Regions from separate parts of the Methylopila sp. 73B genome, predicted to be linked through region 3. Evidence: riboswitches for the same ligand, from Rfam matches in the RefSeq annotation. Region 3 holds a riboswitch; each other region holds the start of a gene.

Region 1 (2,256 bases), 1.0 Mb from region 3:
AGTTGAACAGCACCCACTTGGTCTTGGGAGTGATCGCGGCTTCGAGCGCCTCGGGACGGACCTTGAAGTCCTGCTCCAGCGTGGTCGGCAGGAACACGGGCGTCCCGCCGTTGATCGCCACCATCTCGGGGTAGCTCACCCAGTAGGGCGTCGGGATGATGACCTCGTCGCCGGGGTTCAGCGTGGCAACGAAGGCGTTGTAGAGGATCTGCTTGCCGCCGGTCGCCACCAGCGTCTGCGTCGGCTTGTAGTCGAGCCCGTTCTCGCGTTTGAACTTCTGCGCGATCGCCTCGCGCAGGGGGGGGATGCCGGCGACGGGCGGGTACTTGGTCTCGCCGCGGCGGATGGCGTCGATCGCGGCGTCCTTGATGTTCTGCGGCGTATCGAAGTCCGGCTCGCCGGCGCCGAGGCCGATCACGTCGCGCCCCTGGGCTTTCAGGTCCCGCGCCTTCTGCGACACCGCGATGGTGGCGGAAGGCTTTACGCGCGAAAGCGTGTCGGCGAGGAAGGCCATCGGGAAGGCTCCGTCTTCAGGCGAAAATGACGGGGCGGACCCTAGGCCGCGGCGCGGGCCGGAGGCAAGACGCGGCGGCGCATGCCGGCCGCCGGTCAGGCGCGTCGCAGTCGCCCCCGCGAAATTTCCGCGACGGCCGCGGAACCAACCTCACCATCGGGCGTTCTGCGCCTGTGAACCCTCTAATACGGCCGAGCTTCCAACCCGGCTGAACGCATGAAACGCCGCCCGCGCCCCGGGCGGCGTTTTTTTTGACCCTCGCTCCCGTTGCGTGGCCCGGAGGGCTCGGCTAACGCTGTCGTCTCATCTCCATGGGGCGCCCACACCGGGCTGAGACGGCGGCGACGCCGGACCCATCGAACCTGATCCGGCTCATACCGGCGGAGGGATTGCGAGATGGCGGACGCCGCACATCGGCTCGTCGCCCCCTTGTCCGACACGACCGCAAGGCCCCGGCGCGCCCTCATGGCGTTCGGACGGCTGGCGGTGACGCTTGGCGTTCTGATCGCCGCCTGGCAGGCCTTCGTCACCCTGTCGGGCACGCCCCCGTTCCTGCTGCCGCCGCCGGCCCGCGTGGGCGCCGCGCTGATCGCGCAGTCCGGCTTTCTCGCCCGCCAGACGCTGACCACGCTGACCGAGATCGTCGGCGGGCTCGCGATCGGCGTGGCCGTCGGCGCGATCGCCGCGCTCGCCATCGCCACGCTCCCCGCGCTCCGCCGCTGGCTTCTGCCGCCGCTGATCGTGGCCCAAGCGGTTCCGGTGTTCGCGATCGCGCCGCTGCTCGTGCTGTGGCTCGGCTTCGGCCTCGGGTCGAAGCTCGCGATGGCGGCGCTGATCGTGTTCTTCCCCGTCACCTCGGCCTTCTACGACGGCCTGCGCCGGGCCGACCCGAACCTGATCGACCTCGCCCGTCTCTACGGCGCCTCGCCGCTGAAAACCCTGTTGCTGATCCGCCTGCCCTCGGCGCTGCCGGCCTTCGGCACCGGGCTGAAGCTCGCCGCCGCGGCCGCCCCCATCGGGGCGGTGGTCGGCGAATGGGTCGGCGCGTCGTCCGGCCTCGGCTTCGTCATGATCCACGCCAACGCGCGGATGCAGACCGACCTGCTGTTCGCCGCGCTCATCATCCTCGCCGTAGTCGCCGCCAGCCTCTGGTTCGCGGTCGACTGGGCGCTTGCGCGCCTCATCCACTGGTCGCCGGAGCACGGCCGCCGCGACTCCTGACCTCCGACCCCGAGCCCGTCCCGATGATCCGCCTCGCCCTCGCCTTCGCAGCCCTCCTGATCGCCGCGAGCCCCTCGGCCGCCGCCGAGAAGCTGGTGGTGCTGCTCGACTGGTATGTGAACCCCGATCACGCCCCGTTGGTCGTCGCCAAGGAGGGCGGCTTCTTCGCCCGCCACGGTCTCGACGTGGAGCTGATCGCGCCGGCCGACCCGAGCCAGCCGCCGCGCCTCGTCGCGGCGAAGCAGGGCGACGTGGCGGTGACCTACCAGCCGGAGCTGCACCAGCAGGTGGCCGCGGGCCTGCCGCTCGTGCGCTTTGCGACGCTCATCGACACCCCGCTCAACACCCTCATCGCGCTGAAGGACGGGCCGGTCAAGGATCTCAAGGACCTGAAGGGCAAGAAGGTCGGCTATTCCGTCACCGGCTTCGAGGATACGCTGCTGCTCGCCATGATGGAGACCGCGGGCCTGACGCGCGACGACGTCGAGCTCATCAACGTCAACTTCGCGCTCACCCAGTCG
Region 2 (2,256 bases), 1.4 Mb from region 3:
ACACCTCCCAGTCGAGCTTCAGCGGATCGCCGTCGACCTTCTCGAGCGCCTGGTAGATCGGCACGGTGCCGATCGGCGCCGGCGCGTTGCGCAGGATCCAGGAGCGGATGTTGTGGATGTTGCGCCCCGTCGAGAGGTCCATCACCGTGTCCGCGCCCCAGCGGAGCGCCCAGACCAGCTTCTCCACCTCCTCGGCCGCGCCCGAGGTGACCGCGGAGTTGCCGATGTTGGCGTTGACCTTGACCAGGAAGTTCCGGCCGATCGCCATCGGCTCCAGCTCGACGTGGTTGATGTTGGCCGGGATGATCGCCCGGCCCCGCGCGACCTCGGAGCGCACGAACTCCGGGGTGACGAAGGCCGGGATTTCGGCGCCGAAGTCCTCCCCGTCACCCCGCCGGAGGCCCGCGCCTTCCAGCGCCTGTTCGCGGGCGAGGTTCTCGCGGAAAGCGACGTAGACCATCTCCTCGGTGACGATCCCGGCCTTCGCAAACTCGTACTGGGTGACGAGCTGGCCGGCGGAGGCCTCGCGGATCGCGCGCGTCGCGGGACAGGGCGCCACCAGCCGATCGGCGGAGACGTTGCCGTTGTCTTCGGGCTTCACGGCGCGGCCGGCCACGACGGTGTAGCCGCGGGCGGCGATCCAGCGCTCGCGCACCGGCGGCAGGCCGGCGGCGAGATCGACCGCGACGTCGTCCTCGGTGTAGGGGCCGGACGGATCATAGACCCGCACCGGCGGCTCGTTCGGATCGCTCAAGCCGATCTCGCGGAACGGCACCCGGAGCTCAGGGTGCGACTTCGGCGAGGCGTAGACCTTGCGCGAGCCGAAGATCGGCCCGGTGGTGACGCTGGTCGGCGCGGCTTTCGCGTCTTTCGGAGGGATGTGGACGTTCAATGGGAATCTCCTCGAGCGTTTCTCGTTGGGAGATCCGGATTCTGACGATTGTCAGGGAGAGCCCGGACGCGGACGCCCCTTGGCTTATCGGTTCCCGTCCCTTCGCCGGCATGACCCGGATCAGGTTCAAAGGGATCGGCCTCTGGCCATCTCAGTCCCGCATCGCAGCGGGACGCCCCTCGGAATGGCGCGAGGGTAGAAGCGGCCGACGGGGATGTCGAGACGCCGTCGTCGCTGCTAGCGTGACTGTGACGAGAGGCTCCGCGATCGCGGGCCCGCAATCTGGCGTACTCGAATGATCGAGCACCTTGTCGCCCTGGCGACCTTTCTCGGCCTCGTCCTCGCCTCGTTCGGCTGCCTGGCCTTCCATCCGCGCCTGCCGGAGCGCCACCGGAACGAGGAGACGCACAACGTGGTGCGGCTCACCGCGAACATCTTCGTGGTGATGACGTCGCTGGTGCTCGGCCTCCTCATCAACTCGTCGAAGACGGCGTTCGACGCCATCGACCACAACGTCCACGCCTTCGCGACCGAGCTCATCCTGCTCGACCGCACCTTGCGGGCCTATGGGCCGGAGACGGCGGACGCCCGCGCAAGGCTCGCGGTCTACGTCGAGCGCGCGATTGAAGGCACGTGGCCCACCACCGACGCGGCGCCGGTGGTCGAGGACGTTGCGGCCGAGAAGCTGCTGGACGACGTCGGCGCGGCGCTGCGCGACCTCCACCCGGCCGACGACGAGCGCGCCGCGTTGAAGATCGAATGGCGGCAGCGCTTCCAGAAGGTCATCGAGCTGCGCTGGGCCCTGATCGAGCATTGGGACGGCACGGTGCCGGCCCCGCTGCTCGCGGTGCTGACGGCGTGGCTGACGCTGATCTTCGCAAGCTTCAGCTACCGCGCCCCGGCGAACGCCGTCGTGATCTCGACGCTCGTGGTCGGCGCCGCGCTGATCTCCAGCGCGTTGTTTCTCATCCTCGACATGGACTCGCCGTTCACCGGTTCGATCCGCGTGTCGCCGAGCGCGATGGAGACGGCGCTCGCGCACATCCGGCGGTAAGGACAAGCGCTCAGGACGCCCGACGCCCCGCGTCGCCTCAGGCCGCCGGCGGACCTTCGGCGAGATCGCCTGACGGCAGGCGCGCCTTGACGAGCCGCTCGCCGTCCTCGGCCAGCGTGTAGATCAGGATCTGCGCGGTCCCGATATTCACGTCTTCGATCGTCTCCGGATCGATGCCGTCGAGCCGCATGAGCATCGAGCGCAGCGCGTTGCCGTGCCCCACCAGCAGCACGCAGCCTCCGGCGCGGACGGCCGGGGCGATCGCGCGCCCATAGAAGGGCCAGACGCGCGCGGCCGTCATGGCGAGGCT
Region 3 (2,256 bases):
CCGGCGAGAGCAGAAAGCCGTGTCGGTACAGACCATTGACGTAAGTGACCCGGCCGCGGGTTTCAACGCGCGGCAGGTTGTTGGGGAAGGCGGGACGCACGTCCGCTCGGGTTTCGACGATCTCAGCCTCGCCGAACGCCGGGTGCAGCGCATAGGCCGCATTCAGCAGATCGACCACCGAGCGCACGACGGGGCCGCGCCGCTCCGCGCTCTCGATCATGGTCGCGCCCAGCATGAACAGGCCGTCGGCCCGGGGCACGACGTAGAATGGGATGCGCGGATGCAGCAGTCGCACCGGCCGCTGGAACGCGATCTCCGGGGTGCGCACGACAAGCATCTCGCCGCGCACGCCGCGGAGATCAGGGAACGCGGCGCGGGCCGCAAAACCACGGCAGTCCACCACGGCGTCGCCTTCGGCGCCTTCGGCGTCGGCCTCGACGCCGAAGCGGATGCGGCCGCCGAGCGCCGCCAATCGGACCTCGAGCCCCGCCAGCGCGGCGCGTGGGTCGAGGTGGGCTTCGTTGGGGAAGAACAGGCCGGAGCGAAATCGCCCCGCGAGGTCGGGCTCAAGCGCGGCGACGCCGTCGCCGTCGAGCGTCTCGAAGCGGGAGGTGCGGCGGGCGAAGCGGGCGAGTTCGGCGTTGTCGCGGGCAGGGGCGACCACTAGCGTGCCTTGGCGCACGACGCCGTCGACATGCGCGGGCCACCAGTCGAGCGCCACCTGGCCCCCGGCGATCACCGCCTCCTCGGCGCTCTCCCGCTCGCACCAGGGCGCGAGCATGCCGCCGGCGGACCAGGAGCAGGCGCGCTCGCCCACGCGCACCCCGCGTTCGAGCACGGTCACGTCCGCGCCGCGCTCCGCGAGCTCGACGGCGGTGGTCAGACCGGCGACGCCGGCTCCGAGAACGGTGACGCGCGTCTGCGCGGCCATGGCGTGCGGCTTTCACAAGCGGGTCACCGCCGGCGAACGTCGGGAAGCGTCTTGAAGAGGCGCCCCGTTCCTTCGCCGGCATGACCCGGATCAGGTTCAAAGGGTTCGGCGATCGCCGTCTCAGCCCATGCGGGCGCCCCTCGGAGTAAGGAGACGATGGGGATCGCCGCCGCTTGTGTCAACCTGCCGCAGCGAGAAGGAGGTCGCCCTCAGAGGGCGCTCGCGCCCTGTTCCGCCGGGCCCACCGCCGCGCGGAAGGCGGCGAACAGGTTGCGCCCCATGCCGAACTGCGGCTCGGTCGCCTCCCAAGCGTTCTCGCGCGCCGCGAACTCGGCCGCGTCCACCAGAACCTCCAGACTGCCGGTCTCGGCGTCGACGCGGATGACGTCGCCGTCGCGGATCTTGCCGATCGGCCCGCCGTGGGCGGCCTCCGGCGTCACGTGGATCGCGGCCGGGACCTTGCCGGAGGCGCCGGACATGCGCCCGTCGGTGACAAGCGCAACCTTGTGGCCGCGCTTCTGCAGCACCGAGAGCGCGGGCGTGAGCCGGTGCAACTCCGGCATGCCGTTGGCCTTGGGTCCCTGGAAGCGCACCACCGCCACCACGTCGCGGTCGAGTTCGCCCGCGCGGAACGCGGCCTCCAGCCCGTCCTGCGTCGTGAACACCCGCGCCGGCGCCTCGACGATCCAGCGATCGCGGTCGACTGCGGAGACCTTGATGACCGCGCGCCCCATGTTGCCGTCGAGCAGGCGCAGGCCGCCATCCGCCTGGAACGGCTCGGCCACCGGGCGCAGCACCGAGAGGTCGCCGCTTTGAGGCTCGATGTCCTTCCAGACGATCTCCTCGCCCACGAGCGTCGGCTCCTTGACGTATTCCGAGAGCCCCGGACCCATGACGGTGAGCACGTCGTCGTGCAGCAGGCCTGCGCCGCGAAGCTCGCGGATGAGGAAGCCCATGCCCCCGGCGGCGTGGAAGTGGTTCACGTCGGCCGAGCCGTTGGGATAGATGCGGCAGAGCAGGGGCGTCGCGGCCGAGAGCCGGTCGAAATCGTCCCAGGTCAGCGTGATGCCGGCCGCCTTCGCCATGGCGACGAGGTGGATCGCGTGGTTGGTGGAGCCGCCGGTGGCGTTCAGACCGACAATGCCGTTGACGAAGGCCTTCTCGTCCAGGATTTGGCCGATCGGCGCGTAGCCGTTGCCCGAACGGGTGATCGCGAGCGCCTGGTTCACCGTCGCCGTGGTCAGCGCGTCGCGCAGGGGGGTGTTCGGCGGCACAAAGCTAGAGCCCGGCAGGTGAAGGCCCATGATCTCCATGAGCATCTGGTT

What was found. A riboswitch is a leader RNA that binds a small molecule or an ion and turns the genes downstream of it on or off. The one in region 3 is predicted to bind thiamine pyrophosphate.
Region 1: it holds a riboswitch for thiamine pyrophosphate, as region 3 does, so the genes downstream of both, K244_RS0102490 (ABC transporter permease) here and thiO (glycine oxidase ThiO) in region 3, are expected to answer to the same signal.
Region 2: it holds a riboswitch for thiamine pyrophosphate, as region 3 does, so the genes downstream of both, thiC (phosphomethylpyrimidine synthase ThiC) here and thiO (glycine oxidase ThiO) in region 3, are expected to answer to the same signal.

The regions. Positions count from the first base shown of each region.
Region 1 is NZ_JAFV01000001.1:516,220-518,475, reverse strand. It holds gene K244_RS0102495 (pyridoxal phosphate-dependent aminotransferase) at 1-514, opposite strand, end outside; TPP riboswitch at 817-920, shown strand; gene K244_RS0102490 (ABC transporter permease) at 911-1,735, shown strand; gene K244_RS0102485 (ABC transporter substrate-binding protein) at 1,759-2,256, shown strand, end outside.
Region 2 is NZ_JAFV01000001.1:148,958-151,213, reverse strand. It holds gene thiC (phosphomethylpyrimidine synthase ThiC) at 1-892, opposite strand, end outside; TPP riboswitch at 973-1,082, opposite strand; gene K244_RS0100730 (DUF4239 domain-containing protein) at 1,188-1,946, shown strand; gene K244_RS0100725 (2,3-bisphosphoglycerate-dependent phosphoglycerate mutase) at 1,984-2,256, opposite strand, start outside.
Region 3 is NZ_JAFV01000001.1:1,512,159-1,514,414, reverse strand. It holds gene thiO (glycine oxidase ThiO) at 1-931, opposite strand, end outside; TPP riboswitch at 982-1,082, opposite strand; gene edd (phosphogluconate dehydratase) at 1,141-2,256, opposite strand, start outside.